DNA from 3 places in the Ensifer sp. ENS02 genome. Region 2 is predicted to be linked to each of the others. Evidence: predicted binding sites of a transcription regulator. Region 2 holds the regulator's gene; each other region holds the start of a gene.
What was found. Region 2 encodes LexA, which represses DNA repair genes until DNA is damaged. Its sites were predicted from a motif close to TGTTCNNNNTGTGTTCNG; they were not measured.

Region 1: IB262_RS00730 (ribonuclease) is a predicted target of LexA. The motif match lies at 1,536-1,553, and genes of this name have one in related genera.
Region 3: IB262_RS08605 (YifB family Mg chelatase-like AAA ATPase) is a predicted target of LexA. The motif match lies at 2,413-2,430, and genes of this name have one in related genera.

Annotation. Positions count from the first base shown of each region.
Region 1 covers NZ_JACVAO010000001.1:144,822-148,958, reverse strand. Annotated here, with positions in the region: gene ettA (energy-dependent translational throttle protein EttA) at 1-530, opposite strand, end outside; gene IB262_RS00730 (ribonuclease) at 740-1,522, opposite strand; gene IB262_RS00725 (alpha/beta hydrolase) at 1,709-2,644, shown strand; gene IB262_RS00720 (DMT family transporter) at 2,656-3,609, shown strand; gene IB262_RS00715 (thiamine pyrophosphate-binding protein) at 3,657-4,137, shown strand, end outside.
Region 2 covers NZ_JACVAO010000009.1:319,931-324,067, forward strand. Annotated here, with positions in the region: gene IB262_RS21135 (hypothetical protein) at 1-83, shown strand, start outside; gene IB262_RS21140 (thermonuclease family protein) at 305-1,039, shown strand; tRNA gene IB262_RS21145 (tRNA-Cys) at 1,192-1,265, shown strand; gene IB262_RS21150 (hypothetical protein) at 1,475-1,807, shown strand; gene lexA (transcriptional repressor LexA) at 1,896-2,618, opposite strand; gene IB262_RS21160 (hypothetical protein) at 2,855-3,151, opposite strand; gene IB262_RS21165 (hypothetical protein) at 3,490-4,107, shown strand.
Region 3 covers NZ_JACVAO010000003.1:259,411-263,547, forward strand. Annotated here, with positions in the region: gene IB262_RS08590 (sn-glycerol-3-phosphate import ATP-binding protein UgpC) at 1-222, shown strand, start outside; gene IB262_RS08595 (endonuclease) at 219-1,208, shown strand; gene gshB (glutathione synthase) at 1,358-2,305, shown strand; gene IB262_RS08605 (YifB family Mg chelatase-like AAA ATPase) at 2,523-4,055, shown strand; gene cysK (cysteine synthase A) at 4,123-4,137, opposite strand, start outside.

The DNA.
Region 1 (4,137 bases), on a different contig from region 2:
AGGTCCGGCTGCGAGAGCAGCAGCTTGCAGAGCGCGACACGACGCTTTTCACCGCCCGACAGGTTGGTGACTTCCGCGTCGCCCGGCGGGCAGCGCAGCGCTTCCATGGCCATTTCGACCTGACTTTCCAGATCCCAGAGGTTCTGGCTGTCGATGATATCCTGGAGCTTGGCGCCCTCTTCCGCCGTCTCGTCGGAATAGTTCATCATCAGTTCGTTGTAGCGGTCGACGATCGCCTTCTTCTTGGCGACGCCTTCCATGGCGTTTTCAAGCACCGTCTTCGTCGGATCGAGCTGCGGCTCCTGCGGCAGGTATCCGACGGTCGCACCTTCGGCCACCCAGGCCTCGCCGGTGAATTCCTTGTCGAGGCCGGCCATGATGCGCAGAACCGTCGACTTACCGGCGCCGTTCGGGCCGAGGATACCGATCTTGGCATCCGGGTAGAACGACAGATGAACGTTCTCAAGAACCTTCTTCGCGCCGTAGGACTTATTAAGTCCGGCCATATGATAGATGAACTGACGTGCCATGAGGGAATGCTCCGCAGGGATAAGGAAATTTGCCCGCTATGTAGGCGAATTATAGGAAGGGGGCAATGATCAAAGGCATCCGCCCCCGCCCTATCCCAAAACGAACATCGCCATCGGCACCCCCGGCAGGCTCTCCCGGAAGGCGCCTAAAGCCGGCGCGGTGAAGGCCGCACCATAAGGCGCTGCCATGGCCGACCGGGCGAAACGCCCTACCCGCGACCGGCAGTATCGGCGATACCCTTGGCGCATTTGAACTCGGTCGTGCCTGCGGCCTGGATCAGCGGCCCGAGGCTCGGCGCCTTCATGACATCGCCCGTGAGCCCGATCGTCAGCCCGGTGATGATGCTGCGGCCCTGCACGGTCTGGCAGCGCATGCGCACCCGGTCGCCGGCTCCAGCGCCAAAACTCTGGTCGAAGGCCTGCTTGATCGCCGCCTCATCGAGTTCCGCACCCACACGCTGGCGGAAAAGTGCCCCGACCGCCGAGCGGTTGAGCTCTTCCAGCATGCGCAGCTGTACCGAGAAATAGTCGTCGACCGAGCCGCTCTGGCAGGTGCCGCTTCGCAGCCACTGGTGCCGGTCGAGACCGGATTGCACCCCGGGCATGGCGATAAGCAGCCGCGCCGCGGTGTCGTCGGCCATGGCAAGCTTCGGCAGCTCTAGCCAGCTGCCCTTGCGGTCGGTTGCCCGCGCTTCTGCCGCGACCCCGCGATAGCTCTTGCGCAGCGGCCACAGGCCATGCAGCGAGAGGTTGGTGGCATCGAAGCGTTCCGCCGTCTGGCTCTCGCATTCCTTGCGTTGCGGCCGCGTCTCGCAGAAACCGGGCTGCCAGCTGACCGCCAGTACGTAGTCGGTGCGGCTGGTTGAACTCGCCGGCGCAGCACCCTTGGATGCGTCTTCACCGGCAGCAAAGGCGCCGGAACCAAGCAACAGCGTCAGCGCTGCCAGGATGCCCGCCACAGAACCTGATATCGCTTTACAAAAACGGACCATGATATCCTCCCGCAAAAACAAAACGGGAACAAATATCGCCCAAAACGGGAAAATTGCAACCCCTAATGTAATGCACCGTCAAATCGCTTGTGACCTCATGCGCAACGATCAACAAGCGGCGATTGCCTTTGCCACGCAAATCGATTTGAAATCTCAAAGGTCTGTCGATTGCTTCCGGGAGTAGAGATGTTCGGGCAGGTGAAGACGCATCAGAGCCCGACCGGTGCCAGCTTGAGCTGGCGGCATTTTCCGGCAACCACAGAAGCCCGCGGCATCCTTCTCGTCAGCCATGGCCTTGCCGAGCATTCCGGCCGATATGCCCGCTTTGCCGAGGCGATGGCCGGCCACGGCTTCCATGTCTATGCCCACGACCATCGCGGCCACGGCGCGACGCAGGCGCCTGACGCCCAGCTTGGGATGTTCGCAAGCCGCGACGGCCTCGACAAGATATTCGCGGACATCCGGGCAGTGCGGGAGATTGCGACCACCGCCCATCCGGGCTTGCCGGTCATCCTCTTCGGCCATTCCATGGGTGGACTGATCGCGCTCAATGCCGCCGAAACCGATCCCGGCCTCTACGATGCGCTTGCCGTCTGGAACTCCAACTTCCGGCCGGGCCTTGCCGGCCGTGGCGGACAGGTGATCCTGAAGATCGAAAAGGCGCTCAAAGGGTCTGACGTGCCGAGCCCGCTTCTGACCAAGCTCACCTTCGGCATGTGGGGCGGCGCCATCAAGGATCGCAAGACCGATCTCGACTGGCTGTCGCGCGACGATGCCGAGGTCGCCAAATATGCCGCCGACCCGCTCTGCGGCTTCGATGCGACGGTCTCGCTCTGGCTCGATCTTTTCCGCCTGTCCTTCGATGGCGCCCGGCCCGACCGGCTGGCGCGGCTCCGGAAAAACCTGCCCATTCATCTCGTCGGCGGCAGCGCTGACCCGTCGACCGAGATGGGCAACGCCGTCCGCTGGCTTGGCACGAAGATGAAAGCCGCCGGTCTCAGCGACGTTAGCGTCACCGTCTATGACGGCATGCGCCACGAAACACTGAACGAACTCGGCCGGGACGAGGCGACGGCCGACTTTGCCGCCTGGTGCCTGCGCGCCGTCGCAGGGCGGCGCTGACCGGAAATATCATGGCCGACATGTCGCTTCCCAAGATCGCCGCCGACCACAACCGCATCTCCTTCGGGCTGACGCTGATGGTGATCTCGGTGCTTCTGTCGCCGCTGATCGACATCTTCGCCAAGCTCGCGATCGCCACCGTTCCCTCGGCCGAAATCACCGCCGTGCGCTTTCTGCTGCAGGTCGTCTTCATCCTGCCGATCGTGCTCTTCCGCGGCAGCCTGTTTGATCTCACCTGGAAGAAGACCGGGCTGCACGCGTTGCGCGGCGGTCTGCTGGTCGTGACCATGCTCTCCTTCATTACCACGCTGAAGGTCATGGAAGTCGCCGACGCGATCGCGATCTTCTTCGTCGAGCCGATCATCCTCACGATCCTTGGCAGCATCTTCCTGAAGGAGACGATCGGCTGGCGGCGCTACACCGCCTGCGGCGTCGGCTTCTTCGGCGCGCTGCTCGTCATCCAGCCGAGCATGCAGGAGGTCGGCTGGATCGCCCTTCTGCCTGTTGTGGCCGCCTTTGGCCTTGCCGTTTTCCTGCTCGTCACCCGCATGGTCGCGCAAAATGAGGACCCCTGGTCGATGCAGTTTCACGCCGGCGTCTGGGGCGCGCTCTTCTGTCTCGTGCTGCTTTATTTCGGCGAAGGCACCGGTTCCGGCATCTTCGATCCGGTCTGGCCAGAAGGGTACACCTGGTATTACCTGCTCGGCGTCGGCGTCACCGCCACCATTTCAGGCGTGCTCGGCGTCTATGCCTATCGCGCCGCCCCGGCCTCGGTGCTGGCGCCGCTGCAGTATCTCGAAATCGTTTCGGCCACGATCTTCGGCTGGCTCGTCTTCGGCGACCTGCCCGACGCGCTGAAGTGGCTCGGCATCGCCATCATCATCGGCTCCGGCCTCTACATCATCTGGCGCGAGCGCCGCGTGCACAAGGACACGAGCGTCGCTCCGGTGTCGCCAGCCATCTGACAACAAAGCCATCTGAAAACAAAAGAAAGACCATCGGGAGGAATATCATGAAAACTGGAGGTCAGCTCATCGTTGACGCGCTCGTCGCCAACGGGGTGAAGCGCATCGCCTGCGTGCCGGGGGAAAGCTATCTCGCCGTGCTCGACGCGCTCTACGACACCGACATCGACGTGCTCGTCTGCCGCCAGGAAGGCGGGGCCGCGATGATGGCGGATGCCTGGGGGCGGCTGACCGGCGAGCCCGGCATCTGCATGGTGACCCGCGGGCCTGGCGCGACCAACGCTTCCGCCGGCCTCCATGTCGCCAAGCAGGATTCGATCCCGATGATCCTCTTCATCGGCCAGGTGCAGAGCGAAGCGCGCGAGCGCGAGGCCTTCCAGGAGATCGAATACCGCCGCGCCTTCACCGAGGTCGCCAAATGGGTGGGCGAGATCGACGATCCCGCCCGCATTCCGGAATTCGTCACCCGCGCCTTCGCGGTCGCCACGTCCGGCCGCCCCGGCCCTGTCGTGCTGACGCTCCCCGAGG
Region 2 (4,137 bases):
CCTCGGTTCGCCGCCGCCGTCGTCGTCTGGCCGTCTGGTGGGCGCGCTGGCGCGGGAAGGCCAACTCCTCGAACGGCTCCTGAGCCGGACGCCGATTTAACGATCTTGTTGTCGAGGCAGGGCGGTCGGCAGTTTTCGGTTCCTCGCGGCCGTCACGTACCAATTCCGAATCTCTCAACAAGGGCCGTGGCCGCGCAGGCGAATGACCGGTTCCTCGCGGTCTTCCCCTCTGTTGGGGTGCCCTCGAAAACTTTTCGGCAACCCATCAAACGCATAATGCGGTCTCGAATCAGGATGGGAACCGATGGCCAAAGCCACTACGAAACGTCGACGCCGCAGTTCGGGCCGAAGCACCAGCAAACAGGGCGGCATGGCGCCGTGGTATCTGGCCGCAGCGCTCACCCTTGGCGGCGTCATGGTCTACGACCATCGCGCCGAGTTGCGGCACTGGCCGGTGGTTTCCGATGTCATGGCCTTTGCATCGCGATCGGAAACGAAGCCGAAGCCTCAGCGCGCGGTTCCTGAAGCGCAGGAGCGCGTTGCCCAGCAGGCGGATAGGCACAAACCGAATCCGAAGCCCAACCCGGCGACGAAGGTTGCCCTGGCCGCCCCGGTGCCGTCGGTGAATGTCGGCGTCACGCCGCCAACCCCTCTCGTGCGGCCGAATGAAGAGGTGAAGACGGCATCCATCCGTACCGATCAGTTCTATTTTTGCGGCATTCGCAACGACAACTGCGTGATCGATGGCGCGACCTTCGTCTTCCATGGCGAGACGATCCACGTCGCCGATGTCGATGCGCCGCGAATCCGCCAGGCAAGCTGCGACAAGGAGCGTTCGCGCGGCTTCTACGCCAAGCAGCGCCTGCGCGAATTGCTGAATGCAGGCGACTTCAGGCTGATCTCGGCGGGAGGGCGATCAGATGCCAAGGCCGGCGAGAAACTGCGCCTGGTCACCCGCGGTGACCAATCTCTTGGACGTGTACTCGTTTCCGAGGGGCTCGTGCGGCCGTGGGAAGGGCGCCCGACGCCCTGGTGCTGAGATCAGCTGGGAGACGATCGGCGGACATCGTCGATCGTTCTGTGGAAAGTATCCGTCCTGCAAATCGACGGCGCGTTTTTCAGAAAATGCCTCTTGCGGTTTTTCTGCAATCATTCTAAATCCGCGCCAACGCTTGGTTATCCGAGCTGTGAGGCCTCGTGGCGGAGTGGTGACGCAGAGGACTGCAAATCCTTGTACCCCGGTTCAATTCCGGGCGAGGCCTCCAAAAATCTCACCTCGTTAAGTTTGGTTTGACGTTCTGCCTTAGGGCAGCGCGGTAATATTCGCGACCCCACGTCCGCGCAAGCCACGTCTCCTATGCCTCCGTCGGATCTTATCGCTTCGGTGAATTCGGTAGAGGGGGAACGATGACTCCGCTGAGATCAACCGCATCGGTAGCGTCCGTCAACATTAAGAACGGAGGCAATGGCATCAATGAAAAAGAGACTGATCCTGACGGCGTTGGCGTGTTTTGCTGCGACCGCTATTGAGGCGCGCGCGGACGACCTGGTTTTCCAGCTGAAGAACAACACCGGCGCGGTACTGACGAATTTCTATACGTCGCCGGTCGGCGTCAATGAATGGGAAGACGATGTTTTCGGTCGGCAGGTCCTGAACCCCGGCGAGAGCATGGAGATCACCATTGCCGACGGGCGGGACGTCTGCAAATACGACATGCGATTCGAGTTCGAGGAAGGCTCGGCCCTCGATACGACCGAGGACACGCAGGATCTCTGCGAACTCGGCGAATACACGATCCACGAATAAGCGATCTGGATTTCAGGTCGCCTTAAATGGAAAGAGCCTCGCCACTTTCAGTGGCGAGGCTCTTTTGATTCGGCGTTCTGCCTGGAATTCAATGGTAGCGGCGGATCAGCCCGACGAGCTTGCCCTGGATCTTCACGCGATCCGGTCCGAAAATGCGCGTCTCGTAGGCGGGGTTGGCCGCTTCGAGCGCAATCGACGCGCCCTTGCGACGGAAGCGCTTCAGCGTCGCTTCCTCGTCGTCCACGAGCGCCACGATGATGTCGCCGGGATTGGCCGAGTTGCCGTTGCGGATGATCACCGTGTCGCCGTCGAAGATGCCGGCCTCGATCATCGAATCACCCTTTACTTCGAGGGCGTAATGCTCGCCGCTGCCGATCATGTCGAGCGGGACGGTAATGTCATGAGTGTTGTTCTGGATCGCCGAGATCGGCACGCCGGCAGCGATGCGCCCCATCACCGGGACGGAAACAGACGTGCTTTCGGCGACCGGCGCCGGCTTCGGCGTGGCAGGAGCGGCGGCCGGCGGCTTTCCGAGGCTGCCCTCGATCACGCTCGGCGAGAAGCCTCTGCGCGGCTGTTGCTGGCCGGCGGCGTAGGCTTCCGGAAGCTTGATGACTTCGAGCGCGCGCGCCCGGTTCGGCAACCGGCGAATGAACCCGCGTTCTTCGAGCGCCGTGATCAAACGGTGAATGCCGGACTTCGACGCCAGGTCGAGCGCATCCTTCATTTCATCGAAAGACGGCGGTACGCCCGACTCCTTCATGCGTTCGTGGATGAACAGAAGCAATTCCTGTTGCTTGCGGGTCAGCATGGCACGTCGCTCCAGAGGCGTGAAACAAATCAAGAACAGACACTATCTGTTCCATATGTGTTCCGCAAGTGCCTAAAATTCCGTGAATTCAGGCAATTGGCTGCTTCTGTGGGGGGCGATTGGTCACTTTTGCGGGAGCGGGGCGGTTTTCGGCGACGGTTGCGTCCCAAAACAGCGCCGGGCAGGCCGGTCGCGCGCGTGATTCGAACGAATCGCGGCTCTCTTCGCGGAGAGACTTAAGTCGCTTGCGAGGCCGAGCAGGCGTCTTCGAACTCCTTCACCGTTTCGGCGCTGTTGTCTTCCGGAAGCACTGCGTCGGCCGCATCGGTCGCAACGGGCGTATCGCCGTCATAAACGAAGGACTGGATGTAGAACGCGAGCGCGCCCTTCCAAACATTGCGTCCATCGATCTGATGGCACGGCACGGCCCGTTCGAAATCGGTCTGGAGTTCATCCACCGTCGCGGCACTGAGCTTGACGTCAGGCATATTGGGCGATGCGACTATCGAAGCGAGAAGCAGGGCGGCAAGCACGGTGATCGTCCACTTGATGAAGGGGTGGGACTACGGGGTGGTAAACGATGTGAACCGCGCTTTCGTTCCGAAGTCCAGCAAGCATGGCGATCACTCTGCCTTGTTCAACAGCTCTTTGCCCGCAGGCTGTGGCTGATTTGCGCCAGCCGCTCCATCTCAACCTCGTCTCGGCCGTTCTTTATGGACCGGCGCGGAGAATGCATCGGAGCTGCCAGCTTTCGCATCGGGCCTGGGGCGCGCAAAAATCCCTGCGGGGAAGGGCCTTCACCGTCTCGACAGGCCTCTAAAAAAAGATAACTTTGCGTGGAAAGTGGGGTGGTTGCATGCATAGATTGTCGTTGGTGGTGCTCGGCCTGTTGCTCACGGCTGGAGCGGCGTCTGCTGAAGAAGGGCGTTCGAATATCTGGAAACGGATCAACGCCTGGACGGTGGGATCCGATCCTTCCCTGGGAGGCTCGTGTTACGCGGCGACGAGCTATGACGCCGGCGCTATCCTTCGTATCGGCTTTTATCCGCGGGGATCGACGAACCTGGCGTTTCTTTCGATCGGCAATGCCGAATGGAAATCCATCGAGCCGCAGCGGGAATACGATGTTGCCTTGCAGCTCGACCGTGGTCGTCAGTGGCCGGCCGTTGCGTTCGGTGTTGATCTGACCGGAGCCAAGGCCCTTGTCGTCAACTTTTCCAACACCGACTTCTTTACCGAATTCGTTCGCAAAAACACCTTGGCGCTGGCCTTCGAGGGGCGCGTCGTCGCGAGCCTCAGCCTGCGTGATTCGATGAAGGCGGTAAGCGAGATGTTCAAGTGCCAGGAGGCGGTGAGCGCCTTGATCCCGAATGGCGGTCAGGGAGCGGCGAACGATCCCTTTGCGGGCGCCGGTGGCAATGCGCCGAACAACGATCCCTTTGCCGGCGGCGGCCAGACCAAGTCGTCGAAAGATCCTTTCGCCATGTGATGGGCGCGTCCGCTTGCCGCAGAGAGGTGA
Region 3 (4,137 bases), on a different contig from region 2:
GAGGAACTGGGCGCGCAGCGGCTCGTGCACGGCACCATCGAGAGCCAGGCGCTCACCATCGCGCTGTCTCCGGAGACGCCACTTTCGGGTGATCTTGCAGTGACGATCGCCGTCGACCGTCTGCACTTCTTCTCGACCGAGACCGGCAAGCGGCTGGAGCGCGGCACGTCGTTTGCCAATGAAGCGCCGGTTGCAGCGCCACGCCTGGAGACCGCATCGTGATCTCCAAGACCGTCGAGCAGCTTGCCGTTCCTTCGCTTGAAACCCGCGCCAGCTTTGCCGAGATCGTGCGCACCATTGCCGCCCATGACGCAGCCATGGCCGCACGGCCGGAGATGAACAGCGTCGAGGTCGGCGGCACACCGGCCTCCGATACGCCGCTCGCCTTCCCGTTCACCGTTGCTGCCTGGAACCTGGAGCGCTGCCTGTTTCCGGCCGAAAGCGCCGCCCATCTCGCCGCGACAAACGCGCCGGTCGTCCTCCTTTCAGAGATGGACAACGGCATGGCCCGCACCGGCCAGCGTCACCCGACCGCCGAAGTCGCCGAAACACTCGGCATGCACTATGCGTATGGCATCGAGTTCATCGAGATGGGGCTCGGCTCCGATACGGAGCGCGAATTCTGCGAGGACGAATTCAACGCCAAGGGGTTCCATGGCAATGCGGTGATGGCTGCGGTGCCGTTCTCCCGGCCCTTCATGTTGCGCCTATGGGGCGAACGCCTCTGGTTCACCGATGGCGAGCAGCCGCGCCTTGGCGAGCGCTGTGCGATCGGCGCCGTCATCGAGACGGAAGCCGGACCCTTCGTCGCCGTCTCCACCCATCTCGAGAGTGCGACGACTGCCGTCTACCGAGAGCGCCAGGTCAAGGAATTGATCGATGCGCTCGACGAGACTTTCCCCGGCCTGCCGGTGATGATCGGTGGCGATCTCAACACCGGCAACCATGCCGGCGGCGATTTCGAGGCCGAAGGGCTGTTTGCCATGAGCGCCATCAGAGGCTTTACCCGCCATGGCGGGCCGCTCGACGTGATGACCACGCGGCCGAGCCTGATCACCCGCTGGCCAGAGCGGGCGATGAAGCTCGACTGGTTCCTGTCGCGCGGGCTGAAGATCGGCGAGACCACGATCATTCCTTCGCTTGACGAAACCGGCCGACCGCTTTCGGATCACGATCTCATCACCTGCGTGATCGAAGGCTTCGAATAGGCTCGCCTCTCCTTGCCTAAGGCCCGCCCGCATTCTACATGTCGAGGGCTTTGCCAGTGCGGCAGAGGGCAGCGGTTTTCCCGTCCTCATTCGCTCCGGCGGTTTTGAAATCGATCACGGCTATCCGTGATCCATGAGGGAATGGGTAGATGGCGAAAATCGTCAATGTCGGGGTCCAGATGGACCATGTGTCGGGCATCAACATTGCGGGCGACTCCACCTTCGCCATGAGCCTCGAGGCACAGTCGCGCGGCTATCGCCTCTTCCACTATACGCCGGAAAAGCTGTCGCTGCGCGACGGCAAGGTCTATGCGAGCGTGCAGCCGATGACGCTGCGCGATGTCAAGGGCGACCACTTCACGCTTGGCGAAGCCGAGCGCGTGGATCTTTCGACCATGGACGTCATCCTGCTGCGCCAGGACCCGCCCTTCGACATGGCCTACATTACCTCGACGCACCTTTTGGAACGCCTGCATCCGAAGACGCTCGTCGTCAATGATCCCGCCTGGGTGCGCAATTCGCCGGAGAAGATCTTCGTCACCGAATTCGCCGACCTGATGCCGAAGACACTGATCACCCGCGACCCCGCTGAGATCGCCAGCTTCCGCCAGGAAATGGGCGACATCATCCTGAAGCCGCTCTACGGCAACGGCGGCGCCGGCGTGTTCCACTCGACCCGCGACGACCGCAACATGTCCTCTCTGCTCGAAATGTTCGGCCAGATGTTCCGCGAGCCCTTCATCGCCCAGGAATACCTGCCGGCGGTGCGCAAGGGCGACAAGCGCATCCTGCTCGTCGACGGCGAGCCGGTCGGCGCCATCAACCGCGTTCCGGCAGACCACGACGCCCGCTCCAACATGCATGCTGGTGGCCGGCCTGAGCCGACCGAACTGACGGCGCGTGAGAAGGAAATCTGCACCCGCATCGCGCCTGCGTTGAAGGAGCGCGGCTTCCTCTTCGTCGGCATCGACGTTATCGGCGACTACATGACCGAGATCAACGTGACGTCGCCGACCGGCATCCGCGAAGTGAAGAAGTTCGGCGGCGCCGATGTCGCGAGCCTGCTGTGGGATGCGATCGAGCGCAAGCGCGCCTGATCAAGATCTCGGCCTAGGATCTATCTCGGGTCGATGGCGCATGCCGCGGGCCTACGCCCGCGGCCGTTTGCCGAAACGTCCCGGGTACAGGCCCGCGCCTCCTCAAATGTTCCGTTATTGTTCTTGTTTTTGTGCGCGATCCGTGCAAGTCTTCTGCCTGCAACCCTGGGCGGTTGTGGCGCCCGATAACTGGGCTGCCTGGGCGAGGGGGGCAAGCATGGTCGCGCGCGTCAGCACGGTCGCATTTCAGGGTATCGAGGGTCTGCCTGTCGATGTGCAGGTGATGGTCGCGCCGGGCAAGGTCGGCATGCAGATCGTCGGCCTGCCGGACAAGGCCGTCGCCGAAAGCCGCGAGCGGGTGCAGGCCGCCCTTCATGCTTCAGGTCTGGCGCTGCCGGCCAAGCGCGTGACCGTCAATCTTGCGCCCGCTGACCTTCCCAAGGAAGGCAGCCACTTCGACCTGGCGATCGCACTCGGCCTGATGGCAGCCCTCGGCGCCATTCCCGGCGATGCTTTGGCGCCTTATGTGGTGATCGGTGAGCTCAATCTCGATGGCACCATTGCTGCCGTTGCCGGCGCGCTCCCCGCCGCGATCGGCGCCAATGCGCTCGGCAAGGGGCTGATCTGCCCGGCCGAAAGCGGACCCGAGGCGGCCTGGGCCGGGGCCGAGATCGACATTCTGGCGCCCCGCAGCCTGATCGCAATCGCCAACCATTTCCGCGGTACGCAGGTGCTTTCGCGACCCGAGGCCGCGATCCGCTCAGGCGCATCTAACCTGCCCGCTCTCGCCGATATCAAGGGTCAGGAAAGCGCCAAGCGGGCGCTCGAAGTGGCGGCCGCCGGCAACCACAATCTGCTGATGGTCGGCCCGCCCGGCTCGGGCAAGTCGATGCTCGCTGCCCGCCTGCCGTCGATCCTGCCGCCGCTCAACCCGGCCGAGCTCCTCGAAGTGTCGATGATCCATTCGATCGCCGGGCAGCTTCCAGGCGGCAAGCTCTCGGACCGGCGGCCGTTCCGCACGCCGCATCATTCCGCGACGATGGCCGCCATGGTTGGTGGCGGCTTGCGTGCCAAGCCCGGCGAGGCGTCGCTTGCGCACAACGGCGTACTGTTTCTCGACGAGTTTCCGGAATTCTCGCCGCAGGTGCTCGACGCGCTGCGCCAGCCGCTTGAAACCGCCGAATGCATCATCGCCCGCGCCAACCACCGCGTCAGCTATCCCGCCGCGATCCAGCTTGTCGCGGCCATGAACCCCTGTCGCTGCGGCATGGCCGGCGAACCCGGCCGCAGCTGCGCCCGTGGACCGCGCTGCATGTCCGACTATCAGGCGCGCATTTCTGGTCCGCTGATGGACCGCATCGATATCCGCATCGACGTGCCGGCCGTCAGCGCCGCCGATCTCCTGAAGCCGGCCGCAGCCGAAAGCAGTGAGGTCGTTGCCCGTCGCGTCGCCCGTGCCCGGGCGCTGCAGATCGATCGTTTCGCCGCCCTCGGACATCCAGAGCTGACAAGCAATGCCCGCGCGTCAACCTCGATGATCGAGAAGATCGCAGCACCCGATGCGGCCGGCCTGCAGCTTCTCCGGGACGCCGCCGAAAAGATGAAATTCTCCGCCCGCGGCTATCACCGGGTGCTGAAGGTGGCGCGCACGCTTGCGGACCTCGATGGTGCGTCGACGGTCGGCCGAATCCATCTCGCCGAGGCGATTTCCTATCGGATCGCCGGGGAACGCTTGCCCGTCGCCGCATAGCGGCGTGCCTGGAAAAAAAAGGGCGCCTCGTGGGCGCCCTTTCCGATCAGAAGTTATCCCAGCCTGATCAGCCGCCCAGGCC